2 regions of the Kineococcus arenarius subsp. arenarius genome follow, and region 1 is predicted to be linked to the other one. Evidence: riboswitches for the same ligand, from Rfam matches in the RefSeq annotation. Region 1 holds a riboswitch; the other holds the start of a gene.
What was found. A riboswitch is a leader RNA that binds a small molecule or an ion and turns the genes downstream of it on or off. The one in region 1 is predicted to bind S-adenosylmethionine.
Positions count from the first base shown of each region.

Region 2: it holds a riboswitch for S-adenosylmethionine, as region 1 does, so the genes downstream of both, ACRYM0_RS17050 (class I SAM-dependent methyltransferase) here and ACRYM0_RS08625 (ABC transporter ATP-binding protein) in region 1, are expected to answer to the same signal.

Region 1 covers NZ_JBJLSE010000025.1:26,554-42,052, forward strand. Annotated here, with positions in the region: gene era (GTPase Era) at 1-268, shown strand, start outside; gene ACRYM0_RS08610 (MBL fold metallo-hydrolase) at 303-1,181, shown strand; gene ACRYM0_RS08615 (hypothetical protein) at 1,210-1,764, opposite strand; gene ACRYM0_RS08620 (CDP-alcohol phosphatidyltransferase family protein) at 1,772-2,383, opposite strand; SAM riboswitch class I at 2,491-2,598, shown strand; gene ACRYM0_RS08625 (ABC transporter ATP-binding protein) at 2,687-3,496, shown strand; gene ACRYM0_RS08630 (aliphatic sulfonate ABC transporter substrate-binding protein) at 3,614-4,642, shown strand; gene ACRYM0_RS08635 (ABC transporter permease) at 4,639-5,442, shown strand; gene ACRYM0_RS08640 (GNAT family N-acetyltransferase) at 5,509-6,081, shown strand; gene ACRYM0_RS08645 (SDR family oxidoreductase) at 6,136-7,026, opposite strand; gene ACRYM0_RS08650 (ABC transporter substrate-binding protein) at 7,195-8,622, shown strand; gene ACRYM0_RS08655 (carbohydrate ABC transporter permease) at 8,650-9,603, shown strand; gene ACRYM0_RS08660 (carbohydrate ABC transporter permease) at 9,603-10,487, shown strand; gene ACRYM0_RS08665 (hypothetical protein) at 10,545-10,712, shown strand; gene leuA (2-isopropylmalate synthase) at 10,974-12,683, shown strand; gene ACRYM0_RS08675 (GGDEF domain-containing protein) at 12,841-14,442, shown strand; gene recO (DNA repair protein RecO) at 14,498-15,247, shown strand; gene ACRYM0_RS08685 (isoprenyl transferase) at 15,286-15,499, shown strand, end outside.
Region 2 covers NZ_JBJLSE010000093.1:463-13,970, forward strand. Annotated here, with positions in the region: gene acs (acetate--CoA ligase) at 1-1,711, opposite strand, end outside; SAM riboswitch class I at 1,773-1,859, shown strand; gene ACRYM0_RS17050 (class I SAM-dependent methyltransferase) at 1,868-2,713, shown strand; gene ACRYM0_RS17055 (ROK family protein) at 2,725-3,891, opposite strand; gene ACRYM0_RS17060 (alpha-galactosidase) at 4,097-6,289, shown strand; gene ACRYM0_RS17065 (carbohydrate ABC transporter permease) at 6,294-7,247, shown strand; gene ACRYM0_RS17070 (carbohydrate ABC transporter permease) at 7,283-8,224, shown strand; gene ACRYM0_RS17075 (ABC transporter substrate-binding protein) at 8,236-9,597, shown strand; gene ACRYM0_RS17080 (helix-turn-helix domain-containing protein) at 9,578-10,441, opposite strand; gene melA (alpha-glucosidase/alpha-galactosidase) at 10,530-11,924, shown strand; partial or broken gene ACRYM0_RS17090 (Rne/Rng family ribonuclease) at 12,318-13,508, shown strand, end outside.

The DNA.
Region 1 (15,499 bases):
GATGCCCCACTCCCTGGCGGTGGTCGTGGAGGAGAAGACCCGCCGGGAGAGCGGCCTGCTGGAGGTCCACGTGTGGCTGTACGTGGAGCGGGAGAGCCAGAAGGGCATCATCATCGGCCGCGGCGGTGCGCGCCTGAAGGACGTCGGCACCCGTGCGCGCCGCTCCATCGAGGCGCTGCTCGGCGAGCGCTGCCACCTGGACCTGCGGGTGAAGGTCGCCAAGGACTGGCAGCGCGACCCCAAGCAGCTGCAGCGCCTGGGCTTCTAGGGGTGTGCGCGCCGTGCCCGCGGGAGCAGGCCCGGTGAGCGGCGGGGCGCGGTTGCGCTGGCTGGGGCACTCCACAGCCGTGCTCGACGCGGTGGGCGTGCGAGTGGTCACCGACCCGGTGCTGCGCCCCGGCCTGGTGCACCTGCGCCGGCGCCCGCCGCTGCCGGACCCGGAGCACTCCGCCGACCCGGCCCTGGTGCTGGTCTCGCACCTGCACCACGACCACCTGGACCTGCCCTCCCTGCGGCGGCTGCGCCCGCGCTGGGTGGTGGCCCCGCCCGGTGCCGCCGCGTGGCTGCAGGACCGGCTGCGCGGCACCGGCAGCGCGGTGGTGGAGACCGCCGTGGGCCGGTGGCTGGACCTGCCCGGCCCGTCGGGTCCGGTCGCGGTGACGGCGCTGCCCGCCCACCACGACGGGGGGCGCACCCTGGGGCGGGTGACCGGCGCACCGGTGGACTCGGTGGCCGTCGGTCACCTGGTGCGGCTGCCCGGGGTGTTCCCCGAGCGGGCGCGGTCCGACGGCGGGCCCGACCTGCTGCTGTGGGCGCTGGGCGACACCGGTCCCTTCGACGGGCTGGCCACGGCCGTGCTGGCCGCCGCCGGCCGGTGCCCGGACGTGGCGCTGGTGCCGGTCGGCGGGTGGTGGCGCACGCTGGGCCCGCACCACCTGGACCCGGAGGAGGCGGCCGCGGAGGTGACCGCGGTGGGACCGGCCGTGGCGGTGCCGGTGCACTGGGGCACGCTCGCGCCGCTGGGCCTGGCCCGGGCCATGGGGGACCGGTGGACGGCCCCCGGGCGCCGGTTCGCGCGGGCGGTCGCGGCCGGTGGCGCCTCCCGGGCGGTGCTGCTGGCACCCGGCGGTGCGCTCGACCTGGACGGTGCGGGGCTGCTGCGGGTGCCGGCGGCCCGGTGAGGGGCCCGGCCGCGCGAGCCGGTGCCGCTCACGCGACCGCCAGCGCGGGCAGGCCCAGGGCGAGGAACCGCGCCGAGCGCCCGGCGAGGCAGCAGGCGGTGAACACGGGCACCGGGGTCCGGCGCAGGCCCGCCGCGATGCTCGTCACCGCCAGCGGGGGCACGCCCGTGGTCGCGCTCAGCAGCACGACCGGGCCGGCCCAGCGCCCCGAGTCCAGCGCCGTCAGGCAGCGCTCGCCCCAGCGGCGCACCGCCCGCGCCCACCACGCCGTCCGCGGGGCCGCCGCGCCGGGGGGCTCGGCGCCCGCGGCCGCCGAGCCGGTGCGCCCCCGGCCGCGGGGGCGGTGCAGCAGACCCACCAGCCGGTGGGCGCCGTGGCGCGCGCCGAGCATCAGCGCCACCTTGCCGAGCGTCTGGCCCAGCGCCACGCCGAGGACCACGGGAACGGCCGTGCGGGGCCTGCCGACGGCCGCGGCGAGCACCACCGCCTCGGCGTTGACGACGGGCAGGACGGCCGAGACGGCCCCCACGGCGATCGCGGCGAGGACCTCCAGCGCGACACCGGTGGCCCTCAGGTCCTCCACGGGCGCGTCACCGCGGGGCCCGGCTCAGGCGGGCCACCCGGACGGCGGAGAGGCACTTGACGGCCAGCACCGCCACGGCGACCGCCGTCGCCGCCCCCTCGAAGCCCAGCACGAGGCACGCCACCACGCCCGAGGTGTTCAGCGCCTTCGCCGGCTTCGACCAGTTCCACAGCCAGACCCGCCGGTCGACGAGGTGGAAGTGGTTGGGGCTGACCAGCGGCCAGCGCAGGAAGGCCAGCGACAGCAGGCAGTCCACGACCATGAACTGCAGCAGGAACACCGCTGCGGGCACGGCGATGGAGGGGTGCCAGCCGAGGTAGGTCGTCAGCAGCACGGCGGTGCAGGCGCGGTCGCTGAGGATGTCCAGCACCGCCCCCTGGCGCGTCTCCTGGTCCATCAGGCGCGCCACGGCGCCGTCGAGCACGTCGCCCACCCAGTACGCCAGGTACGCCACCAGCAGCAGCGCCGGTGAGCCGGTGGCGGCCGCCGCGCACCCGAGCGCGACCGCGACCGCGGTGCGCACCGCGGTGACCGCGTTCGCCGTCGTCGTCCACGGTTCCGCCACGCCCGGCGCCGCGGTGCGGGGGGCGGGGTGGGGGGCTGTCCGGGAGAACGGCATGGCTCGTCCACCGTAGTCGCGCGCGTGCGCCCCGTGGTGAAAACGCACGTCACCCTCTCGGGGGCCACCCGTTTTGACAGGTGCGGGCGTCCTCGCGTTTGATGACGCCACCATCCAGAGCGGCCGAGAGACCTGGCTCGACGACGCCGCAGCAACCTCCATCAGCTCCCTGGCCGGAGCGGGCGGTGCGGTGCTCACGCCAGGAGCGATGGAGGAGCAGTGTCGGCCGTACCCACGCGTCCCGCGTCCAGTCCAGCCACGTCCGGCGCCGCCGTGCCCGGCCCCGCTGTGCCCGGCCCCGCCGTGGCAGCACCCGGCGGTGCGCCCGCGGCGCAGCGCGTCGAGGCCGCCGGCGTCGCCCTGCGGGGGGTGGGGCGCTCGTTCACCACCGGCTCCGGCAGGCACGACGTCCTGGCCGGGGTGGACGTGGACGTGGCGCCCGGCAGCACCGTGGCGCTGCTGGGCGCGTCCGGCTCCGGCAAGTCCACCCTGCTGCGCCTGGTCGCCGGGCTGGACACCCCCACCTCCGGCACCGTGGAGGTCGGCGGCGAGCCGGTGCGCGGGGTGGGCGGGCGCACGGCCGTGGTGTTCCAGGAGCCGCGGCTGCTGCCGTGGCGGGACCTGGCCGGCAACGTCGCCCTGGGGCTGCCGCTGGGCACCCCCCGCGCCGAGGGGCGCGCGCAGGTGCTGCACCAGCTGGAGACCGTGGGCCTGGCCGGGTTCGCCGGTCACCGCCCGCGCCGGGTGTCCGGCGGCATGGCCCAGCGCGCCGCGCTGGCCCGCGCCCTGGTGCGCCGCCCCGGTGTCCTGCTGCTGGACGAGCCGTTCGCCGCGCTCGACGCCCTGACCCGCCTGAAGATGCAGGACCTGCTGGACGACGTGCAGCGCGGTACCGGTGCGACCGTCCTGCTCGTCACCCACGACGTCGACGAGGCGCTGCACCTGGCCGACCGCGTGCTGGTGCTGGGAACCACCGAGGGCCGTGCCGGCGCCCACGTCGTGCGCGACCTGGCCGTGGGGCCGCCGCGCCCGCGCGACCGGGGCGACGCCGACCTCGCCCACCTGCGCGTGGAACTGCTCGAACTGCTCGGCGTGCCGCGCGCGCACGCCTGAGCGCCCGGCCCCCGGCCCGGGCACCGCTGCACCCGCGAACCCCGCGGCACGCCTGCTGACCCCTGCGAACCCCGTCGTCCGCCGCTCGTGCGGGCGACCCTGCCCCTGGAGAGAACCGTGTCCCACTTCCCCCGCCCCCTCGCGCGCCGCACCGCCCTGGGTGCCCTGTTCGGCGGCGTCGCCCTCGGTGCCGCCGGCTGCGTGCAGGGGGAGTCCTCCACCGGAACGGCGCCGTCCGCCGGTTCCGCGTCCGGTGGCGGGGACACCGTCCGCCTCGACTACGCGTACTACAACCCGCTGAGCCTGGTGGTGCGCCAGCAGCGGATCCTCGAGGACGCGGGCCTGACGGTGCAGTGGGAGCAGTCCCTCGGCAGCAACAAGGCCAACGAGTTCCTGCGCAACGACAACCTGGACCTGGCCTCCACCGCCGGGGCGGCCGTGCTGCAGGCCCGCTCCAACGGCCAGGCCGTGCAGACCGTCGACGTCTACTCCCAGCCGGAGTGGACCGCCCTGGTCGTCGGCGCCGACTCCACGGTGAGCGACGTGGCGGGCCTGCGCGGCAAGCGCATCGCCGCCACGACCGGCACCGACCCGTACTTCTTCCTGCGCCAGGCGCTGGACCAGGCGGGGCTGGCGGCCTCCGACGTGGAGATCGTCAACCTGCAGCACCCCGACGGCCGCGCGGCGCTGGAGCGCGGCGACGTGGACGCCTGGGCGGGCCTGGACCCGAACATGGCCGCCACCCAGCTCAGCGCCGGCTCGCGCCTGCTGTACCGCAACGTGGACTTCAACACCTACGGCGTGCTCAACGCCCGCGAGGAGTTCATCGAGAGCTCCCCGGAGCTCGTGCAGCAGGTCGTCGACGCCTACGAGCAGGCGCGCGCCTGGGCGCTGGCGAACCCCGACGAGCTCGTGGCGCTGTACGCCGAGCAGGCGCAGCTGGACCCCGAGGTCGCCTCGCTGGTGCTGACCGAGCGCACCGGCCTGGACATCGACCCGGTGCCGGGCGACGCGCAGCGCACCGTGCTGGAGGGCGTCATCCCGCTGATGGCCGCCAACGGCGACGTGCGCTCGGAGGAGGAGGCGCTCACGGCCCTGGACGGGCTGTTCGCGCCGCAGTTCGCCGAGCAGGCGGCCTCGGCGTGAGCGTGAGCGCGCCGGAGCGGCCGGCGGCGGTGGAGGCGCCGGCCCGCCGCGCCGGTTCCGGGCGGTGGCTGCTGGGGGTGCTGGTCCCGCTGGCGCTGCTGGCGGCGTGGCAGCTGTGCTCGACCCTGGAGGTGTTCTCGCGCGTGCAGCTGCCGCCGCCGGCGGACGTGCTGCGCGCCGCGGTGGAGATGTGGGGCACCGGGGAGCTGCAGCGGAACATCGCCATCAGCACGCAGCGCGTCCTGCTGGGGTTCCTGTGGGGTGCGGGCCTGGGGGTCGTGCTGGGTGGGCTGACCGGTCTGCTGCGCTCCGTCTCGGCGCTGCTGAGCCCGACGATCGGGGCGCTGCGCGCGGTGCCCTCGCTGGCCTGGGTGCCGCTGCTGGGCCTGTGGATCGGCATCGGGGAGACCCCGAAGATCGTGCTCATCGCGATCGGCGCGTTCTTCCCCGTCTACACCACGGTGCACTCCGCGCTGAGCCACCTGGACCCCGCCCTGGTGGAGGTGGGCCGCGCCTACGGCCGCAGCGGGGTGCGGCTGTTCACCGAGATCCTGCTGCCGGCGACCGCGCCGTCGCTGCTCTCGGGGTTGCGCCTGGCGCTGGCGCAGGCGTGGCTGTTCCTCGTGGCGGCCGAGTTCCTCAACGGCGCGATGGGCCTGGGGTTCCAGATGACGAACGGGCAGAACGTCGGCCGCACCGACCAGGTGCTGCTGGCGATCCTGCTGCTGGCGCTCCTGGGCAAGCTCTCCGACGTGCTGCTGGGCCTGGTGGAGCAGCGGGTCAAGCGCAACCGCAGCTGAGCGATCCGGGGCCGCCCACCGGGAACCCGGTGGACGGCCCCCGGCGCGTTGCGGTTGCCTCGGTGCGTGGACGAGACCTGGGACCTGCCCGAGCACCCGGAGCTGCGCGACGGCGACGTGCTGCTGCGCCGGCACACCGCCGCCGACCTCGACGCCGTCGTCGAGCAGTGCCGCGACGCGGACACCGTGCGCTTCACCACGGTGCCCGCGCCCTACGGGCGCGCGGACGCGGAGGGTTTCGTCGCCGGGCTCGCCGCCGCGTGGGAGCGCGGCGAGGTCGCCGGGTGGGCGGTCCAGGCCGGTGACCGCTTCGCGGGGACCGTGGACCTGCGCCACCGCCCGGCCGGCTGGGCGGAGATCGGGTTCGGCCTGGCGCCCTGGGCGCGGGGCCGCGGCGTCACGACCCGCGCGGTGCGACTGGCCCTGGCGTGGGGCTTCGACGAGCTGCACCTGGCCGGCGTGCACTGGCAGGCCGTCGTCGGCAACACCGCCTCCTGGCGGGTCGCGCAGAAGTGCGGCTTCCGGCGGGAGGGCGAGGTGCGCGGGCTGCTCGTGCACCGCGGTGAGCGCTTGGACGGCTGGATCGGCTCGCTGCTGGCGGGCGAGCTCGTGCGCACGGGCTCGCCCGCCACCTCGTGAGCGACCGCCCGGGCCGGTGGTCCGGGCGGCCCCCGCCGGGGGGATCGACTCACGTCAGGGCATCGGCATCCCGCCGGTGACGCCGATGCGCTCGCCGGTGATGTAGCTGGACTCCTGCGAGGCCAGGAACACGTAGGCGGGCGCCAGCTCCGCGGGCTGGCCGGCGCGGCCCAGGGGGGTCTCGCTGCCGAAGGAGCCGACCTGCTCGGCGGGCATCGTGGCCGGGATGAGCGGGGTCCAGATCGGTCCCGGGGCGACGCAGTTGACGCGGACGCCCTTCTCGCCCAGCTCCTGCGCCAGGTTCTTGGTGAAGTTCACCAGCGCCGCCTTCGTGGAGGCGTAGTCCAGCAGCGACGGCGAGGGCTGGTACGCCTGGATCGAGACGGTGTTGATGATGCTGGAACCGGGCTGCAGGTGCGGCACCGCGGCCTTGCACAGCCAGAACGTCGCGAACACGTTGGTCGTGTAGGTGCGCAGCAGCTGCTCGGTGCTCAGGTCCTCGATGCCGCCGACGGCCATCTGGTAGGCGGCGTTGTTCACCAGCACGTCGAGACCGCCGAGCTCGTCGACGGTGCGCTGGACGACCTGCCGGCAGAACTCCTCCTCGCGCAGGTCGCCGGGCACGCTGACGCCCTTGCGCCCGGCGGCTTCGACCAGCGCGACGGTCTCGTCGGCGTCGGCCTGCTCCTCGGGCAGGTGGACGATCACGACGTCGGCGCCCTCGCGGGCGTAGGCGAGGGCGACCGCGCGGCCGATGCCGGAGTCGCCGCCGGTGATGAGCGCGCGCTTGCCGGTGAGCCGGCCGCTGCCGCGGTACGTGTCCTGCCCGTAGTCCGGCGGCGGGTCCATCTGCCCCTCCAGGCCGGGGTGCGGGATCGACTGCTCCGGCTGGGACCGCGGGTGCTGGGTCGTCGGGTCGGTGGGGGTGCTCTGGTCGGGTGCCATGCCCGGTCCCTACCCGCGGTGGGGGGGCGCCACACCGTGTGGTGCGCTCGCCGCTCGTGTCGTCTTGTCCAGCGGCCCGATCGGGGAGACGCTGCTGGACGGCGAGACCACGGTCCGGCTCGATGACGAGGCAGGCGCCACCCGCGGATCCGGCGGGCGGACCGGGCCGTGCGGGCAGACCCCCCGCGCGGCCCCGCAGGACCCGCAGGCGACGGTGCCCGCGGCAGCCAGGAGGAGGGACGACGACGTGCCACCCACCGTGCCACACACCCCGCCACGCACCCCGCCACGCACCCCGCCACCCACCGCGCCGCCCGCCCTGCGGGCCGCCGGGCCCCTGAGCCGGCGCTCGCTGCTGACCGCCGGGGCGGCGCCCTCGCGCTCGGGGCAGCCGGCTGCGGGTCCTCCGCCGGCACCGGCGGGCGCGAGGAGGTCCGCTTCTTCCAGAACAAGCCGGAGGTCATCGCCTACTTCGGGGACCTCGTGGCGGAGTTCAACGCCTCGCAGTCCGGGGTGCTCGCCGTCCACGACTCCTCCCAGACGGCGCTGGTGCCCCAGTTCGTGCGCGGCGCACCGCCGGACCTGGCTGCGTGGAACTACACCCTCGAGGTCGGCGGCTACGTCTCGACCGGGGTGCTCACGGACCTGTCGGACCTGCCCGAGGCGCAGCGCGTCGACCCCAAGTACCAGGTGCTGGTCGACCAGTTCGCCACCAACGAGGGGGAGACGAACGTGCTGCCCTACTCCGTCGCCTCCGCGGGGGTGATCTACAACGCGCGGCTGTTCGAGCAGAACGGCGTGGCCGTGCCGCAGACCTGGAGCGAGCTCGTGCAGGCGTGCGAGACCTTCCGGGCCGCAGGGGTCACGCCCGTCTACAGCACCTTCCAGGAGGTGTGGACCATCCAGCAGGGCCTGTTCGACTACTGCACCGGCAGCGCCCTGGACGTGGCCGCCTTCTTCGCCGACCTGCGCGCCCTGGGGGCGGACGCCGGCCCCGAGGAGGAGGTGTCGTTCTCGAACGTCTTCGCCGAGCCGGTCGAGAAGATGCTGCAGCTGGCCTCCTACTCCAACCCCGACGCGGCCAGCCGCGCCTACGCCGACGGCAACCTGGCGTTCGGCCGCGGTCAGGCGGCCATGTACCTGCAGGGCCCGTGGGCGCTGGGCGAGATCGCCAAGGTGAACCCCGACCTGCCGGTGGGCACGTTCCCGCTGCCGATGGGCGACGAGCCAGGCCAGGCCGCCGCCCGGGTCAACCTCGACCTGGCCCTGTGGATCCCCGAGGCCTCCGGGCACCAGACCGCGGCGCGCGAGTTCCTGCAGTGGCTCATGCGCGACGAGGTCATCGCCCGCTACAACGCCGACAACCTGGCGACCTCACCGCTGCTGGGCGCCGCCCCCCTGCAGGACCCGCGCCTGGTCGGCCTGCAGCCCGCGCTGGACGCCGGGCGCATCTACCAGGGCGCCAACACCTACATCCCGCTGACGATCCCGGTCGGCAACTACCTGCAGGAGGCCGTGCGCTCCGGGGACGGCGAGCGCCTGCTGCGCCGCATCGACGAGGACTGGGCGCGGCTGGCGACCCGCTCGGCCGCCTGAGCGCCGCCGCAGAGCGAAGGAGATCTCGTGGCCACCACCTCACCGCACCGCTCCCGGAGCGGGCGCCGCGCCGCCGGCGGCGCGCACTCCGACGTCGCCGTCGTGCGGAGCCGCGCCCCGCGCCGCCGCGTCGACGCCGTGTCCTACCTGTTCCTGCTGCCGGCGCTGGCCCTGTTCACCCTGTTCATCGTGCTGCCCGCCCTGGTCGGCGCGGTCATCAGCCTCACCGACTACGTCGGGTACGGCGAGTGGGAGTTCATCGGGCTCGCCAACTACGCCGTGCTGTTCACCGACCCGAACGTCCTGCACGCCTACGGCTTCACCCTGGGCTTCTCGGTCGTCACGGTGCTCCTGGTCAACGTCCTGGCCCTGGCCCTGGCGCTGGGCCTGAGCGCGAAGATCAAGCTGAAGACGGCGCTGCGCGCGGTGTTCTTCATCCCCATGGTGGTCTCCGGCATCGTCATCGCCTTCGTCTTCAACCACCTCCTGTCCACTTCCCTGCCCGCGCTGGGCGGCGCGCTGGGCATCGGGTGGCTGCGGGAGAGCGTCCTGGCCAACCCCGACCTGGCGTGGGTGGGCGTCGTGGTGGTGACCGCCTGGCAGGCCGTGCCCAGCGCGCTGATCATCTACCTGGCCGGCCTGCTGGCGGTGCCGGAGGAGGTCTACGAGGCCGCCGCCCTGGACGGTGCCGGCGCCTGGCGCCGGTTCGCCTCGATCACCCTGCCGCTGGTCGCCGGGTACGTCGTCATCAACACCGTGCTGGGGTTCAAGAACTTCCTCAACGCCTACGACATCATCGTGGGCCTGACCGACGGCGGCCCGGGGACGGCGACCCGCAGCGTGGCCATGACCATCTTCACCGGCTTCACCAACGGCGACTACGCCTACCAGATGGCCAACGCGGTGGTCTTCTTCGTCCTCGCCGTGGTCATCTCCGTCCTGCAGCTGCAGATCATCCGCCGCCGAGGAGTGTCGCTCTGATGGTCACCGCCGACCCCGCCACCGTCGCCGCGGTCTCCCGCGGGAACCGCCGCGGCTCCACCCCCCTGCGCGGGCGCGGCTGGGGCCTGACCGCGCTGCTGGCCCTGACGTCCCTGGCGGTCCTGGTGCCCCTGTACTTCGCCGTCGTCATGGCGTTCAAGACGCCCGAGCAGGCCGTCGCCGGCACCGGCTTCGCCCCGCCGTGGCCGCTGAACTGGGCCAGCTTCGCCGACGCCTGGACGCTGACGGGTTTCCCCCGGGCCTTCGCCGTCTCGGTGCTGGTCAGCGTCGTCAGCGTCGCCGGGTGCCTGCTGCTGGCGTCGTGGGCCTCCTACGCGATCGTGCGCAACTGGGACCGCCGGCTGTTCCGGTACTCCTACTTCTACCTGCTGGCCGCCATGTTCATCCCCTTCCCCGTGGTGGCGCTGCCGCAGGTCAAGCTCACCGCGGTGCTCGCGCTGGACAACCCCGTCGGCGTCGCGCTGCTGCACGTGATGTTCCAGCTGTCCTTCAGCGTGCTGCTGTACTCGGCGTTCCTGCGCTCCATCCCCCTGGAGCTGGAGGAGAGCGCCCGCATGGACGGGGCGAGCACCTGGCAGGTGTTCTGGCGGGTCGTCTTCCCGCTGCTGGCCCCCATGAACGCCACGGTCGGCATCTTCGCCTTCCTGGCCAGCTGGAACGACTTCATGATGCCCTCGCTCATCACCGCCGACCAGACGCTGCAGACGATCCCCGTCGTCCAGAAGATCTTCCAGCTGGCGTTCTCCACCGACTACAACGTGGCCTTCGCCTCCTACCTGATGGCGATGGCCCCCACGATCCTCGTCTACGTGTTCGCCCAGCGCTGGGTGATGAGCGGGGTCACCCGCGGGGCGGTCAAGTGAGGCCGGCCGCGGTGGCCTCGGGGTGCCGGGGGAGGGGGGCCGGTGCACTGTGGAGGCATGAGCGAACCGACCACCAACCCCATCGACCCCGACGGCGACCCGGGTGAGCTGAACCCGCGCGACCTGCGGGGCGTGCAGACCGGCGACGGGGCCGCGCAGGACCCCGGTGCCGAGGACGACCCCGACGGCGACCCGCAGCAGCTCAACCCCCGCGACGACCGCTGACGCCCCGCACCGCCCGGGCCGGCCACCGGCCCGGGCGGTGCGGCGCCGCCGGCTCGTCCCGCCCCCCCGCGTGGACGAGCCGGGGGCCGGGCGCGTACGGTGCTGCCGTGGCTCGCTGGGAGACCCTCCTCCTTCGCCGCCGCGGCGGGGCCAGCTAGGCCGGTCTCCCCGTCGCGGGACCTCGTCGTGCGCGCCGGCCGAGCACATCCGGTCCCGCGTAGAGGAGCTTGAGCTGTGGAGAACACCCAGAAGCCGTCGTCGATGCCGTACCACCGGTACCGCCCCTTCCACGAGCAGATCGCCGTGGACCTGCCCGACCGCACGTGGCCCGGCAAGCGGATCACGAAGGCGCCCCGCTGGTGCGCGGTGGACCTGCGCGACGGCAACCAGGCCCTGATCGACCCCATGAACTCCGAGCGCAAGCTGCGGATGTTCCAGCTGCTGGTGGAGATGGGCTACAAGGACGTCGAGGTGGGCTTCCCCTCGGCCAGCCAGACCGACTTCGACTTCGTGCGCACCCTGATCGAGCAGGACCTGATCCCCGACGACGTGCGCATCCAGGTCCTGACCCAGGCGCGCGAGCACCTCATCGAGCGCACCTACGAGTCCCTGCGCGGGGCGAAGCAGGCGATCGTGCACCTGTACAACTCCACCTCCGTGCTGCAGCGGCGCGTGGTGTTCGGGATGGACGAGGACGGCATCGTCGACCTGGCCCTGCAGGGCGCGCGGCTGTGCCGCAAGTACGAGGAGACGATCCCGGGCACGACCGTCTACTACGAGTACTCCCCGGAGTCCTACACCGGCACCGAGCTGGAGTTCGCCCGGCGCATCTGCGACGCGGTGGTGGAGGTGTTCGAGCCCACGCCCGAGCGCAAGGTGATCGTCAACCTGCCCGCGACGGTGGAGATGGCCACCCCGAACGTGTACGCGGACTCCATCGAGTGGATGTCGCGCAACCTGGCGCAGCGCGAGAACGTGGTCCTGTCCCTGCACCCGCACAACGACCGCGGCACCGGCGTGGCCGCGGCCGAGCTGGGCTACCTGGCCGGCGCGGACCGCATCGAGGGCTGCCTGTTCGGCAACGGCGAGCGCACCGGCAACGTCGACCTGGTCACCCTGGGGCTGAACCTCTTCAGCCAGGGCGTCGACCCGGAGATCGACTTCTCCGACATCGACCGGATCCGCCGCACGGTGGAGCACTGCAACCAGCTGCCCGTGGGCGAGCGCGCCCCCTACGGCGGGGACCTGGTCTTCACCGCGTTCTCCGGGTCGCACCAGGACGCCATCAAGAAGGGCCTGGAGGCGATGGAGCGCGACGCGGCCGCCGCCGGCAGGAGCGTCGACGAGCACGAGTGGGCGGTGCCGTACCTGCCCATCGACCCCAAGGACGTCGGCCGCAGCTACGAGGCCGTCATCCGGGTCAACTCGCAGTCCGGCAAGGGCGGCGTGGCCTACCTGCTCAAGAGCGAGCACCAGCTGGACCTGCCGCGGCGGCTGCAGATCGAGTTCAGCCGCGTCGTGCAGGAGCGCACGGACGCGGCCGGCGGGGAGGTCTCGGCCGCGGAAATCTTCGAGATCTTCTCCGACGAGTACCTGCCCTCGCCCTCCGGCACGCCCGACTGGGGCCGGCTGGCGCTGCGCGCCACCCGCTCGGTCTCCGAGGTCGACGGCGTCGACGCGCTGGAGGTCGACCTGCTGGACGCGGGGACGACCACCACGGTCGCCGGCACCGGCAACGGGCCCATCGCCGCGTTCTGCGCCGCGCTGGCCGGGCTGCCCGCCGGGCCGGTGGACGTGCGCGTCCTGGACTACGCCGAGCACGCCCTGTCCGCCGGCGGCGACGCGCGCGCCGCGGCGTACGTCGAGTGCGCCGTGGGCCAGCGCGTCCTGTGGGGGGTCGGCATCGACGCCAACATCACCACCGCCTCGCTGAAGGCGATCGTGTCGGCCGTGAACCGGGCCCTGCGCTGAGGCGCCCGGCCCGCCGCTGCGCGCGGCGGGCCGGGGAGCGCCCCCCGGGGGTCGTCGAGCGCGCACCGTCCGGCCCTTCCGGCTGCGCGGCGCCCGCTCACGGTTAGGATCAGTCACCATCCGTGCTCGACCGCGCGGGGGACAGGGGGCGATCGACGTGGGCAGCGCTGCAGCCGCGGCCGGGCCGGCCGGGCGGGAGCTGGAGCCGTCCGGGCCGTTCGGGCCGTTCGACGCCCTCGCCGAGGAGGCGCACCGCCTCTACCTGGACGGCTACGGCGAGCGGGCCGTACAGGCCGCGCGCGAGGGCCTGGTGCTCTGCGAGGCCGCCGGCGACGAGCGCACCGCGCGGTACCTGCAGTTCATCTGCTGCGTCGCCCTGCAGCAGCTCGGCCGCGCCGCCGAGGCCGCCGCGGAGGCCGGTCACCTGCTGCAGCGCCTGGGCCCGCGCGCCGACCCGGTCTGGCGCGCCAAGGCCCTGTCGCTGCTGGCCGAGGCCCGCGTGGACCTGGGCATGACGGCCCTGGCGATGGACCACCTGGCCGAGGCGCAGCTCATCGTCACCGCCCAGCCCGTGCGCACCTACGACCACCTGTCGGCCACCATGTCGGTGGCCCTGGCGCTGCGCGCGCTGGCGCTGTTCGAGCCGGCCGACGAGCTGACCGAGCTGATGCTCTCGCTGACCTTCCCCCCGGCCCGGGTGCGCCTGAACGTCGTGCAGGAGGCCGCCGTCCTGGAGGTGTCCTGGGGCGCGATGCTCGACGTCGTCGGCCGCTCGGGCGAGACCGGGCCGCACTACGCGCGGGCCCTCGGGCACGCCGCCCGGATGCGCTCGCTGGCGCAGGAGGTCGGCTACCCGGAGATGCGCGCCCGCGCCGACGCCATCGAGGGGTTCGTGCTGCACCGCACCGGTGAGCCCGCCCTGGCCGCCGCGCGCCTGCGCGTGGCCGCCGCCGCCTTCCGCCAGCGCGAGGAGCTGGTGGAGACCCAGATCGCGCGCGTGGGCCTGGCGATGTCGCTGTCCGCCGAGGGCGACCTGGACGGGGCCCGGGAACTGCTGCTGGCCGTGCAGCGCACCTCCTCCAGCACCCAGCTGGACGTGTGGGGCCTGACCGCCCTGAAGGTGCGCGCCGACAACGCCGTGCGCCACCACGGCGGCCACGAGGCCGCCGACGCGCTCGCCGAACTGGCGCGCATCTCCCTGTCGCGGCTGTGGGAGGACCGCGAGAGCCGGTTCGAGGCGCTGCAGGACCGCATCCGCCAGCACGAGATGGCCGAGCAGAACGAGCGGCAGGGCCGCGCCGCCCTGACCGACCCCATGACCGGCCTGGGCAACCGGCGGCGCCTGCAGCAGGTCCTGGAGCGGCCCGACCAGCGCTACAGCGCCGTGCTCGTCGACCTGGACGGGTTGCGCGCGGCCAACGACGAGCACGGCCCGGAGGCCGGGGACGCGGTGCTGCGGCGCGTGGCCGCGCTGCTGGTGGAGAGCTGCCGCGAGGACGACGTGCTGGTGCGCTACGGGGGCGACGAGTTCGTCGTGCTGCTGCCCGCCGACCGCCCGGGGCCGGCGCCCGTCCTCGTCGCCGAGCGGCTGCTGGCGGCGGTGCGGCAGGAACCGTGGGCGCACCTCGCCCCCGGGCTGCGGATGAGCGCGTCCGTGGGGGTGGCCGGGCCCGCCCCGGCGGCCGAGGCCCTGGCGGCCGCCGACGCGGCGTGCACGCGCGCCCGGCGCGCCGGCGGCGACCGCATCGAGCTCGCCTGACGCGCGGGCACCGGCGCCGCGCCGCCGTGTCGGTGCCGGGGCCTACGCTGCCCGGGTGAGTGGGATCGGGGGGCCGCGCAGCTACCGCGACGACGCCGTCGTGCTGCGCACCGCCAAGCTCGGCGAGGCCGACCGCGTCATCACCCTGCTGACCCGCCACCACGGCCGGGTCCGGGCCGTGGCCAAGGGGGTGCGCCGCACCTCCTCGCGCTTCGGCGCCCGCCTGGAGCCGTTCACCTGCGTGGACGCGCAGCTGCACCGCGGCCGCTCCCTCGACATCGTCACGCAGGTGGACGTCCTCGCCCCCCTGGGTGCGGTCATCGCCGCCGACTACGGCCTCTACACCGCCGGGCACGCCCTGCTGGAGACGGCCGAGCGGTTCACCGAGGTGGAGGGGGAGAGCAACACCCAGCAGTACCTGCTGCTGGTGGGGGCGCTGCGCACCCTGGCCCGCGGCGAGCACGCCGCCACCATGGTCCTGGACGCCTTCCTCCTGCGGTCCCTCGCCGTGGCCGGCTACGCCGCCAGCTTCGCCGACTGCGCGCGCTGCGGCGATCCGGGCCCGCACCGCGCGTTCAACGTGGCCGCCGGCGGGGCGGTGTGCCCGGCGTGCCGCCCGCCCGGCTCAGCCGCCCCCGACCCGCGCACCCTGGAACTGCTGGCCGCGCTGCTGACGGGCGACTGGGACACCGCCGACGCCAGCGACCAGCGCTGCCGCGACGAGGGCAGCGGGCTGGTGGCCGCGTTCCTGCAGTGGCACCTGGAGCGGGGCATCCGCTCCCTGGAGCACGTCGAGCGGGTCTGAGCGAGCGCACCGGCGCACCCGTGCGAAGCTCGGGCCTCGTGAGCACCCCCGCACGACGCACCCTCGGGCGCCGCGCCGCGGCACCCGCCCCCCGCGCCGTCCAGGCGCCCCCGCCGCACCCCTCAGGCGCCCGCCCCCCGCAGCTGCCGCCGGAGCTGGTGCCCCGGCACGTGGCGATCGTCATGGACGGCAACGGCCGCTGGGCCAACGCGCGCGGGCTGCCGCGCAACGAGGGCCACAAGCGCGGCGAGG
Region 2 (13,508 bases), on a different contig from region 1:
CGCCGCGGGTGATGACGAACGCGACGATCCGCTGACCGGTGGTGTCGTCCGGCGCCCCCACGACAGCGGCCTCGGCCACCCGCGGGTGCGACACGAGCGCCGACTCCAGCTCGATGCTGGAGAGCCGGTGCCCGGAGACGTTGAGGACGTCGTCGATGCGCCCGCCGATCCAGATGTAGCCGTCGGCGTCCCTGGTCGCCGAGTCGCCCGCGAGGTACCAGCCCTGCGCGGCGTACGGCTCCCAGTAGGACTTCACGAACCGGGCGTGGTCGCGCCACACCGTGCGGGCCATGCCCGGCCAGGGGCGGGTGATGACGAGCACCCCCGTCTCGCCGGGCGCCGTCTCGCGGCCGGCGTCGTCGACGACGGCCGCGGCCAGCCCCGGCAGCGGCACCGTGCCCGAACCGGGCTTCAGCGGCGTCACGCCCGGCAGGGGAGCGACGACCGCGGCGCCGGTCTCCGACTGCCACCAGGTGTCCACGATCGGGCAGCGACCGCCGCCGACCTCGCGGTGCAGCCACAGCCACGCCTCGGGGTTGATCGCCTCGCCCACCGAGCCCAGCAGCCGCAGCGAGGACAGGTCGAAGCGCGCGGGCAGTTCCGGTCCGTGCTTCATGAACGTCCGCACCAGGGTCGGCGCCGTGTAGTAGGTCGTCACGCCGTACTTCTCGATGACCTCGAAGTGCCGGCCGGGGTGCGGGGTCAGCGGTGAACCCTCGTAGATGACCTGGGTGGTGCCGTTGGACAGCGGCCCGTACATCTCGTAGCTGTGCGCCGTCACCCACGCCAGGTCCGCCTGGCACCAGTAGACGTCGTCGTCCTTGACGTCGAACACCGCCCAGTGCGACCAGGACGTGTGGGTGAGGTACCCGCCGCTGGTGTGCACCAGGCCCTTCGGCTTCCCCGTGGTGCCCGAGGTGTAGATGATGAACAGCGGGTTCTCGCTGTCGAAGCTCGGGGCGGCGTGCTCGGTGCTCTGCCGGTCCACGACGTCGTGCCACCACACGTCGCGCCCCGGCGTCCACGGCACGTCCGGCGTCAGGTCCCCGGTGCGGCGCAGCACCAGCACGTGCTCGACGTGCTCCAGGCCCTCGACAGCGGCGTCGGCGGCACCCTTGACGGCCACCGCCTTCCCGCGGCGGAACTGCCCGTCCGTGCACACCAGCAGCTTCGCGCCGGTGTCCTCCACCCGGAAGCGCAGCGCCTCGGCGGAGAAACCCCCGAACACCAGGCTGACGACCGCGCCGATGCGCGCGCACGCCATCGTCGTCACGATCGTCTCGGGCAGCACCGGCAGGTAGAGCACCACCCGGTCGCCGTGCCCCACGCCGAGTTCCTGCAGCGCGTTCGCCGTGCGGCACACCTCGTCCTGCAGCTGCGCGTAGGTGATGGTGCGCGAGTCGCCGGGCTCGCCCTCCCAGTGCAGGGCCACCTTCTCCCCGCGCCCGGCGGCCACGTGCCGGTCCACGCAGTTCACGGCCACGTTGAGCTTGCCGCCGACGAACCACTGCGCCGTGGGCAGCGTCGAGCCGTCGAACACGGTGTGCCAGGGCTCGTCCCACTGCAACCGGCCGGCCTGCTCGGCCCAGAACGCCTCCGGGTCCGCCGCGGCGCGCTCGTACTCCTCCGCGCCCACGTTGGCCTGCGCGGCGAACCCCGCGGGCGGGGGGAAGACGAGCTCGTCGCCGGCGGCGAGGGGGGCGGTGCTCATGGGCGCGGGTCCTCCGGGGTCGTGGGTCGGGCGGTCAGCGTATCCGTGCCGTACTCTGCTCGGACCATCCAGAGCGGCCGAGAGACCTGGCTCGACGACGCCGCAGCAACCCCCGCGTGGAGGGTGCTCACGCCAGGACCGATGGGGAGGCACGGCATGAGCACCACCACGCCCGCCGCGGACGGCGCAGCGGGGTCCGAGCAGGCGCGCCGCGAGGCCGCCGCCTGGGCCACCTGGCAGGAGTCCCCGTGGGGGCGTCTGCGCTACCGGGTGCTGGCGGTGCTGCTGCGCGAGCGGTGCGCGCAGCTGGGCCCGGCGCCGCTGCGCGTGCTGGACGCCGGCGGCGGGGACGGCCGCGACGCGCTGCAGCTCGCGCTCGCCGGCCACGAGGTGACGGTCCTGGACGCCTCACCGGACGTGCTGGGCGCGGCCCGCGCCGCGGCCACCGCCGCGGGTGTCGCCGACCGCGTGCGCACCGTGGCCGCGGACCTGGAGGACCTCACCGCCCTGGCGGCGCTGACCCGGCACCGCGCGGGGGGTTCGGGGTCCTTCGACGTCGTGCTGTGCCACGACGTGCTGCAGCACCGGGGCGGTGCGCAACAGGTCGCGGACGACGTGGCGACCCTGGCGTCCTCCCTGCGCCCCGGTGGCCTGCTCTCCCTCATGGCGCCGAACCCGGCCGCCGACGTCCTGGCCGCCGCGCTGCGCGACGGGCCGGCGCAGGCGTGGGTGGTGCTGGACGCCGAGCGCGGGGAGGACCCGGCCACCGGCCGTTCCGTGCTGCGCCTGGACCCCGCCGTCGTCGAGGAGGCCGTGGGAGCCGCCGGGTGCGAGGTCGTCGGGCGCGCCGGGGTGCTGACGGTCACCACGCTGCTGGAGGACGCCCACCGGGCCGACGAGCGCTCCGTCGCGGACCTGGAGGAGCTGGAGGTCGAGCTCAGCCGGCGCGAGGAGTTCCGGCGGACGGCGCGGTTCTGGCACCTGCTGGCGCGCCGCCGCTGACGGCGGCGCCCTCAGCGGCGGTGCCCCAGCACGAACGTGCGGATCGCGGTGACCGCGGCTCCCCGTGCCCACTCCGGGAAACCCGTGTGCTGCACGTCCACGTCCAGCTCGGAGGCGTGCGGGCTGCGGTGCGCCCGGATCCCCTCCCGCAGCGCCGCGGCACCCACCTCGGCCAGCCGGGCGTTCTCCCCGGAGACGAGCACCTTCTCGGGCATCGTGAGGTTGCCGATCGCGGCCACCAGGACGCCCAGCGCGCGGGCGGAGTCGTCGACGACCCGCCGCGCCAGCACGTCGCCCGCCGCCGCCAGGTCCAGCACCTCCTCGAAACCCACCAGGCGCCGCAGCGCCGCGCTCGCCCGCGCCTCCACCGCCCCCCGCGTGAGCATCGCCTCCGCGCAGCCGGTGTGCCCGTCCGGGCACAGGGGCCCCGCGGGGTCCAGGGGGAAGTGCCCCAGCAACCCGACGCCGGCGTCCGGGCGGTCCAGCACCTGCTCGTGCACGACCAGGCCGTACCCCACTCCGGTCCCCACGACGAGGAGGGCGAAGTGCCCGCAGCGGCGGGCCGTGCCGAACCACTGCTCGGCCCGCGTCAGCGAGAGCACGTCGTTGTCCACCACGACCGGCAGGCCCAGTTCACCCTCCAGCAGACGGCCGAACGGAACGCCCTCCCAGCCCAGGTAGCGGGCCGAGAGGACCTCCCCGTCCGGTGAGACCCGCCCGCCCAGGCTCACGCCGACAGCGCGCACCGGTGCGTCGGCGCGTGCGGTCAGGGCCCGGACGAGGTCGCCGACGGCGGCGGTGCACCCGGCGGGGGAGGGGTCCGGCAGGGGCGTCTCGAGCTCGGCGAGGACGTTCGCGCGCAGCGTGGTCAGCACGGCGTAGGCGGTGTCCGCGGTCAGCTTGACGCCCACGAAGCAGTGGGTGCCCTCCTCCACGTCCAGCGGTCGCGTGGGGCGCCCGGACACGGGGTCGTACGCGCCCGCCGTCTCCACCAGCAGGCCGGAGTCCAGCAGGGGGCGGGACAGCCGCGTCAGGCTGCCGGCGGACAGGTCCAGCCGGCGGGCCAGCTCGCTGCGCGGCAGCGGCCCGTCGAGCAGCACCTCCAGGGCGATGTCGTGCGCGGGGCCGGTCAGCGGGGTCCAGGCGGTGCCGGGTCGCGCCGGGCTCGCGAGGGTCATCCGGCTCCTCCGGGGTCGGGCGCCGGTCTCGGCGCTGCGTGGGAGAACCGTAGTCGACTTCCGCCGCGGAAGTCCGGCACTACCCGAACAGCCTGATCTCCGCGCCTGCGGGGAAGCAGGAGACCTCTTGACGGTGCTGGGAGTTCTGCCGTAGAAATCGGCGGCAGCACGATCCTGACCACGACGACGTGATCCCGGAGACGCCGTGACCCTGCTCCAGCGCGAGACGCCCACCCCCGCCCGGGCCGCGGTCCCCGGGGAGGTGGTGCACCTGCGGGCGGCCGGCGTCAGCGTCGTCCTGCGCACCCACGCAGACCAGCTCCCCTCCCTCGTGCACTGGGGCGCCGACCTCGGCGAGCTCGATGCCGCCGCGCTGGGCGACCTCGCCGTCGCCGGCGCCCCCGCCCGGGCCAACAACGCCGTCGACGTCGAACGGCCCCTCGCCCTGCTGCCCGAGCAGGCCCAGGGCTGGAGCGGCACCCCCGGCCTGGCCGGGCACCGCGACGGCACCGCCTGGGCCACCCGCTTCGCCCCCACCGCGGTCGAGGTCACCGGCGCCGGGCCGGGCGGCGGGCGCGTGGACGTGCGCGCCGCCGACACCGCCGCCGCGCTGGAGCTGCACCTGGAACTGGAACTGCTGCCCTCCGGGCTGCTGCGCCACCGCGCGCACCTGACGAACACCGGGGCGGACGGTTACGAGGTCGGCGCCCTCGCCCCGGCGCTGCCGCTGCCGCCCGTGGCCACCGAGCTGCTCGACATGGCGGGCCGCTGGGGCAAGGAACGGGTGCCGCAGCGGCTGCCCCTCGTCGTCGGCGCCCACACCCGCGAGAACCGGCGCGGGCGCACCGGCCCCGACGCCCCGCTCGTCCTGGCGGCCGGCACCGCCGGCTTCGGGTTCCGCACCGGGGAGGTGTGGGCCCAGCACGTCGCCTTCAGCGGCAACCACCGCGCCCTCGCCGAGCGCCAGCACACCGGCACCGCCGTCCTGTCCGGCGGCGAACTGCTGCTGCCGGGCGAGGTGCGCCTGGCCCGGGGGGAGGGGTACAGCTCCCCGTGGGTGTACGCGGCGCACTCCGAGCACGGCCTGGACGGGATTGCCGCCCGGTTCCACACCCACCTGCGCTCGCGGCAGCACCACCCCGCGAACCCGCGCCCGGTCATCGTGAACACGTGGGAGGCCGTGTACTTCGACCACGACCTCGGCCGGCTCACCGAACTGGCCCGCGCCGCCGCCGAGGTCGGCGCCGAGCGCTACGTGCTCGACGACGGCTGGTTCCGACACCGCCGCGACGACACCGCCGGCCTGGGCGACTGGTACGTCGACGAGGACGTCTGGCCCGACGGGCTCACCCCGCTCATCGACGTCGTCACCGGCCTCGGCATGCAGTTCGGGCTGTGGGTGGAACCCGAGATGGTCAACCCCGACTCGGACCTGGCCCGGGCGCACCCCGACTGGATCCTGCGCCCCGCCGAGGACGTGCTGCCCCCCTCCTCGCGCCAGCAGCAGGTGCTCGACCTGGGGAACCCGGACGCGTACGCGTACCTGCTCCAGCGCCTGGACGCCCTGCTCACCGAGAACGACATCGCCTACCTGAAGTGGGACCACAACCGCGACCTGCTCGAGGCCGGTTCCGGTCCCGGCCGGCGGCCCGGCGTGCACGCGCAGACCCTGGCGGCCTACCGGCTCATGGACGAGCTGCGCGCCCGGCACCCCGGCGTGGAGATCGAGTCGTGCTCCTCCGGCGGCCTGCGCGTGGACCTGGAGGTGCTGGAGCACACCGACCGGGTGTGGGGCAGCGACTGCATCGACCCGCTGGAGCGCCAGCAGATCCAGCGGTGGACCACGCAGCTGCTACCCCCTGAGCTCATCGGCTCGCACGTGGGCGCCTCCCCGTCCCACACCACCCACCGCAGCAGCGACCTGTCCTTTCGCGCCGGCACCGCGCTGTTCGCGTCCTTCGGCATCGAGACCGACCTGACCCGCATGGACCCCGCCGAACGCGCGGAACTCACCCGGTGGGTCGCCCTGTACAAGGAACTGCGGCCCCTGCTGCACACCGGGACCGTCGTGCGCGCCGACCCGCACGACGAGTCGAGCGCCGTGCACGGCGTCGTGGCCGCCGACGGGGGCGACGGCCTGTTCGCGGTGGTGCAGCTGAGCACCCCCGACACCAGCGTGCCCGGGCGGGTCCGCCTGCCGGGCCTCGACCCCGACGCGACGTACCACGTCGCGCCGCAGCCGCCGGGCGACACCCCGGCCGTGCAGGGCGGCGACTCCCTCCCGTGGACCGCGGCGGGTGGCGTCCGGATGACCGGCCGGGCGCTGGCCGCCGTGGGCGTCACGACCTGCCTGCTGCAGCCGCAGCAGCTCCTCCTCCTGCGAACCCGGAAGGTCTGACGCCATGGCGCTCACGAGCAGAGCCGCTCGCACCCGCAGCTCGGACCGCCTCAGCCTGCAGGTCCACGGCTACCGCCCGGACAGCAGGGGGACCCAGCGGGAACGCCTCACGGCCCTGGCGTTCGTCCTGCCGGCGCTGCTGGGGTTCAGCGTCTTCTACTTCTGGCCCACCCTGCGGGGCTTCTACTACAGCTTCACCGACTTCGACGTCTTCAACCGCCCCACCTGGGTGGGTCTGGACAACTACGCCGCGCTCCTGGACGACCCCACGTTCTGGAACGCGATGAAGGTCACGGTGCAGTACGTCGTCATCAACATCGGCACGCAGACCGTCCTGGCGCTGCTGCTGGCCGTGCTGCTGCACCGGCTGACCCGATCGGTCCTCGTGCGCAGCGTCATCGTGCTGCCGTACCTCATCTCCAACGTCGTCGTCGCCCTGGTCTTCTACTGGATGCTGGACGCCCAGATCGGGATCACCAACCAGTTCCTCGGCTGGATCGGCGTCGACGCGATCCCCTTCTTCGGCAGCCAGGACTGGGCGATCCCCACGATCGCGCTGGTCAACACCTGGCGGCACCTCGGGTACACGGCGCTGCTCATCTTCGCCGGCCTGCTGATGATCCCCGACCACGTGTACGAGGCCGGCCGGGTGGACGGCGCCTCGGAGTGGAAGATGTTCTGGCGCATCACGCTGCCCCTGCTGCGGCCGATCCTCGCCCTGGTGCTCGTCATCACGGTCGTCGGCTCGTTCCAGGCGTTCGACACCGTCGCCGTCACCACCGCCGGCGGCCCGGCCGACGCGACCAAGGTCATCCAGTACTACATCTTCGACCTGGCCTTCCAGCGCTACCAGTTCGGGTACGCGTCGGCCGTCTCGGTCGTCCTGTTCCTCATCCTCGCGGCCGTCGCCTTCGTCCAGTTGCGGCTGATGCGGGCGAACGAGTCCGACGTCGCCTGAGCGCGACCCGAAGCGAACGATCCCCAGGAGGCGACGTGGCCACCGCAGTGACGACGTTCGACGAGGCCGCCGCGGCCTCGCGGACCGGCAGAGCGCGCCGGGCCCGGCCCGGAGCCGGGCGGGTCCTGGCCTGGACCGCCCTGGTCCTCATCGTGCTCGTGACCCTCTTCCCGTTCTACTGGATGCTGCGCACCGCGTTCTCCAACGGTGCGTACCTCGCCACCCAGCCGTCGAGCCTGCTGCCCGTCGAGCCGACCCTCGGTGCCTTCGAGCGGGTCCTCGGGCTGGCGAGCACCGAGGAGGCCCAGGCCCAGGCCGGCTCCGGCGCCTCGGTGAACATCGGCCGCTACCTGCTGAACTCCGTGGTGGTGGCCACCCTGATCACCGCGGGGCAGGTGTTCTTCGGCGCGCTGGCGGCGTACGCCTTCTCCCGGCTGCGCTGGCCCGGCCGGGACACGGTCTTCTTCGTCTTCCTCACCGCCCTGATGGTCCCGCCGATCTTCACGCAGCTGCCGAACTTCCTGCTGATGCGCGACCTGGGCATCCTCAACACCTACGCCGCGATCGTCCTGCCGTTCTTCTTCATGACGCCCTTCGCCGTCTTCTTCCTGCGGCAGTTCTTCCTCGGCATCCCGCACGAGGTGGAGGAGGCGGCGCGGCTCGACGGCGCCGGTGCCGTGCGCAGGTTCTTCACCGTGATCCTGCCCATGGCGTCCGGACCGCTGGTGACCCTGACGATCCTGCAGTACATCCAGGCGTGGGGCGAGTACTTCTGGCCGCTGCTCGTCGCCAGCGACCCCGACGTCCGCGTGCTCACCGTCGGCCTGGGCGTCTTCCGCGCCCAGACCCCGCAGGGATCGCCCGACTGGGCGGGGCTGATGGCCGCCACGCTGCTCGCCGCCCTGCCGATCATCGTCCTGTTCGCGATCTTCAGCCGGAAGGTCGTCAACTCCATCGGCTTCTCCGGCATCAAGTGAGGCAGCCCGTGATGCACCCCGCCCCCCGCCGTTCCCGCGCCCGCCGCGCCGTCGCCGCCGCCGGCGCCGCGCTGCTGCTGACCGCCTGCGGCTCCTACGGCGTCGACCCCGGCGCCGACGCCGACACCGGGACCGTCACCTACTGGCTTTGGGAGTCCGCGCAGCTGCCCGCGTACCAGCAGTGCGCCGACGACTTCGAGGTGCAGCACCCCGACATCGACATCCAGATCGAGCAGTTCGGGTGGGACGACTACTGGAACAAGCTGTTCACCGGCTTCGTCGCCAACTCCGCCCCGGACGTCTTCGCCAACCACACCTCCCGGTACGGCGAGTTCGCCGAGCGCGGGCTGATCGTCCCCATCGACGAGCACGTGGCCGAGGACCGCATCGACCTGTCGAAGTACGTGACCGGCACCACCGAGCTGTGGGTCGGCCCCGACGGGAAGCGTTACGGGCTGCCGAAGGACTTCGACACCATCGGCATCTTCTACAACGAGGGGATGACCGAGGAGGCGGGCGTCACCCGCGAGCAGATGGAGAACCTCACCTGGAACCCCGAGGACGGCGGCACCTACGAGGACGTCATCGCGCACCTCACCGTCGACGAGAACGGCGTGCGCGGCGACGAACCCGGCTTCGACAAGGGGAACGTGCGCACCTACGGGCTGGGCCTGGGCAGCGCGGGCGCTCCCTTCGGGCAGGTGGAGTGGTCCTACCTGGCCATGACCACCGGCTGGTGGTACATGGACGCCGAGGCGTGGGGCACCGAGTTCCACTACGACGACCCGCGGTTCCAGCAGACCTACGCGTGGTGGCGCGGCCTCATCGAGAAGGGGTACATGCCTCCGCTGGCCTTCACCGAGGGCGGTGCGCCCGACCAGCAGGTGCAGGCCGGCCGGTACGCGATGGTCACCGAGGGGTCGTGGCAGACCGCCAACTTCGGCGCGCTGGAGGGCGTCGACCTGGCCCTGGCGCCCACCCCGATCGGTCCGGAGGGGCACCGCGCCGCCATGCAGAACTCCCTGGCCGACTCCATCTCCACCTCCTCGCAGGTCAAGGGGGCGGCCTGGGAGTGGGCCTCCTACCTGGGGTCGGTCCAGTGCCAGTCCGTCGTGGCCGAGGCGGGGGTCGTCATGCCGGCGGTCGCCAGCACCGTCGACACCGCCAAGGAGGCCCTCGGGCGCACCGGGTTCGACATCAGCGCCTTCACCGACCAGATCGACGCCGGCACGACGTTCCCCTACCCGGCCGTCCTGAAGGCCGCCGAGGTCCAGAGCATCACCAGTTCGGTGATGGAGAACGTCATGGCCTTCAACGCGGAACCCGACGCGCTGACGCCCATGAACGAGCAGCTCAACGCCCTGTTCGAGTGAGGCCGTCCCCCGGGGCCGTCCGCCTGGCGCGGTAGGCCCCGGGGGAGCACCCGCACGCGCGGGTGAAGCAGGCGTACAGGCTGCTCTGCGAACCGAAGCCGGCCGCGTGCGCGACCGCCGCCGTCGTCATCGAGGTCGTCACCAGCAGCCGCTGCGCCTCCGCCACCCGGTGCCGCGTCAGCTGCTCGCCCAGGGAGAGCCCCACCGCGCGGCGGAACAGGGTGGTGGCGTAGTTCGGGTTCAGGTTCGCGGCCCGGGCCGCGTCCGAGGCGGACACCGGCTCCCGGAAGTGCTCGGCGATCCAGCTCGCCATCCGGGCGACCGGGCGCAGGTCCGCCCGCGGCGGCGCGCCGGTCCCCGCCCCCGCGGCACCACCCGCTGCTGCCACGATCCTCAGCACGAGGGCGTGCACCTCCAGCAGCAGCGCCGTGGAGGCCGTCCCGCCGGGTGCCGCCAGGTCCTGCTCCCAGGTGCCGAACAGCCCCGGCACGTGCGCACCGACCCGCTCGGTGGGCACCACCAGGGTGCGCTGGGCGAGCACCTCGGTGGTGAACGCCTCCGGCAGCGACCAGCTCAGCACCGTCGACAGCGGCACGTGGAGCCACGCCACGTCGCTGCGGTGCAACGGGTCCTGCTCCAGCAGGCGGTGCGGCGCCGCGGCCCAGAACAGCGCCGTGCTGCCCGCCTCGACGACCGTGCGCCGCCCGCCGGACAGGTACTCCAGCCGTCCCTCGAGCACGACGTTGACCTCCACGTCGTCGTGCCGGTGGAACTCGCGCATAGGGGGCGCCGGCCCGCGGTGCACCCACAGCGCGGACTCCTCGACCCTCGCACCCCGCGGCACACCGGTCAGACTAGGTGCTGAGGATCCTGGAAGCTCCCGGTGGCTCGCCGGAGGCCCGCGGCGCCGGTGGCCGCCTAGCGTCGAGGTCATGAGCCCGACGACGAGCCCGGTGCGCCCGCCCAAGATCACCATCATCGGCGCCGGCGGGTACGTCTTCCCGTTCCGCCTGATCGGCGACGTCCTCAGCTTCCCGGCGCTGCGCTCGGCGCAGCTCTGCCTCATGGACGTCGACCCGGGCAAGCTCGCACCGGTGGCCGAGGCCGCGCGCAAGCTCATCGCCCACCACGGCTTCGACGCGCAGGTCGTCGAGACCACCGACCGCCGCAGCGCCCTGGACGGCGCCGACTTCGTCGTCATCACCTTCCAGGTCGGGGGAGTGGCCTCCTACCGGCACGACGTGGAGATCCCCCGCCGCTACGGCGTGGACCAGACCGTCGGCGACACCGTCGGCCCCGGGGGCGTCTTCCGCTTCCTGCGCTCGGTCCCCGCGTACGAGGCCATCGCCGCCGACGCGCTCGAGGTCTGCCCCGACGCGGTGTTCATCAACTACGCCAACCCGATGGCCATGGCCACGGCCTTCCTCAACGCCAGGGGGCTGCGGACCGTGGGGCTGTGCCACAGCGTGCAGGGCACCACCCGCATGCTCGCCCGCACCCTCGGCGTCCCGTACGAGGAGGTCGACTACCTCTCGGCCGGCATCAACCACCAGGCGTGGATCCTGCGCTTCCGCCGGCGCGGCGGGGAGGACCTGTACCCCCGGCTGCGCGAGGTCATGACCGAGCGGCACGTCGTCGGGCGCGCGGCCGGTGAGCTGGCCGGCGACCACGGCGACCACAGCGGCGCCGCCGCGGCGGCCAGCGTCTACGAGGGCGGCAACGAGCAGGTCCGCACCACCTTGATGAACGCCTTCGGCTACTTCGAGACCGAGTCCAGCCACCACGCCTCGGAGTACCTGCCCTACTTCCGCAAGGACCCCGCCACGGTCGAGCGGTACGTCCCGCAGCGCTGGGACTACTACGAGATCTGCGCCGCCCACGACGACCGGGGCGACATCGACGCACAGCTGGCCCGGCTGCAGGAGGAGCTCACCCCCAGCGTGGAGTACGGCGCCTCGATCGTGAACTCCGTGGTCACGGGCGTCCCCTCCGTCGTGTACGGCAACGTGCCCAACGCCACCGGCGTCATCGCCAACCTGCCCGGCGAGGCCTGCGTGGAGGTGCCCTGCCTGGTCGACGCCAACGGCGTGCAGCCCACCGCCGTGGGGGAGCTGCCCCCGCAGCTGGCGGCCCTGAACCGCACCAACGTCAACGTCCAGACCCTGGCGGTGCGGGCCGCGCTCACCGGCTCGCGCGAGCACGTCTTCCACGCCGTCGCGCTGGACCCGCTGACGGCGGCCCTGCTGACCCTGGAGCAGGTCCGCGACATGACCGATGAGCTCCTCGCCGCGCACGCCGACCTGCTGCCCGCCGCGCTGCGGCCCTGACCCGGGGCGCCACCGGCTCCGGCCCGCGGGCCGCCCGCCGCTGTGGACGACGCCGTCCACAGCGGCAGGTGCGCGCGCTTGTGAGAGACTGCGGACGGTCGGGCGTTCCCCACACCGGGCGACCGACCCGCCGACCAGACCGCCGCCCGGAGCGTGGCGGCCGGGCAGCGCCGCGGTCCAGTGGAAGGGCCTCGCAGGCGCCCCGGTCCCCGATCCGGTCGGAGGGCGGGCGGCGGCACGAGCGGAGCGCCGCCCACCGCGTGCGAACCCCGCCCGTGCACCGAGGACTTCCGCCGGGTGCGGGTCACCCCACCCGGCGATCCCTTCGAGGACGCCTCCCGGCGGCCACGGGTTCACCGGTGGAGTGGTCGTCGGAGGGCGACGGGAGCACCCGTGACGACCACACCTGAAGAGAACGACCAGAACGCAGCGGCAGCGTCGGGGAGCGGCACCACCCGCCCGCGCCGGCGCCGAGCCGCCAGCCGCCCCGCGGGGCCACCGGTGCGCGTCGAGGCGCCCGAGCCCGCGGCCGCCGCCGACGAGCCGCCCGCGGCGGCGAGCCCCGAGCAGCCCGTCGGCGAGGTGGCCGGCGGGACCGTCGAGCAGACCGTGCCCGCCGCCCCCGCTGCTGAGGCCCCCGCCGCCCAGGCCCCCGCTGATGCCGCCGTCGAGGTGGGCGAGCCCGCGGAGGAGCCGGCCCCGGCACCGCGGCGCCGCGCCCGCCGGGCCACGCGCCGGACCAGCACCCCCGCACCCGCCGAGGAGGCGGCCGCGGAGCGGCCCGCCGGCGAGGTGGCCGGCGGTGCCGTCGAGCAGGCCGTGCCAGCCGCGCCCTCCCCGGAGCCGGTCGCCGAGCCCTCTCTGGAGCCGGTCGCCGAGCCCGCTGCCGAGGCACCCGCACCCGTGCGGCGCCGGCGCGCCTCCCGGTCCCGTGCGACGGTCACCGCCGAGCCGGCCGAGGTGGCTGCGGCGCAGGACCGCCCCGTCGAGGACGAGCCCGTCCAGGCGCCCGCCGAACCGGTCGCCGAGGCGCCGGTCGCCGAGGAGCCGGCCGTCGAGCAGCCCGCGCCGACCCCGGCGGACGACCCGCAGGACGTCATGGACGACCCGGTCCTGCTGCGCGCCGCGGGGCTCGCCGGCCGCCGCGAGCGCACCGCCGCCGAGCGCGCCGCCGAGGCCGCCGCACGCGCCACCGCCGTCTTCTTCCAGGCCCCCGCCGTCGAGGAGGCGCCCCGTCGCAGCCGCCGCGCCTCCGCGCCGGCGGGCCCGCCGCGGCCCGCGGTGGAGCGCTCCGCGCAGGAGCCCGGTGAGGACGCCGTGCGCGACCCCGAGGACCTCCTGGACGCGCTGACCACGGCCGGCGAGGACGTCGACGTCGAGGACGGGCCGCTGCGGCCCGCCGGGGGCGACGACGAGGACACCGCCTCGAGGGCGGGCGCCGACGAGGACGACGACGAGGACGCCGGCAGCCGCCGCCGTCGCCGCCGCGGCGGCCGGGGCCGGCGCGGTCGCACCCGCGAGGACGCCGAGCGCACCGACGACGAGGACCGGGGCGACGAGGACGACGACGACCGGACCGGGGGT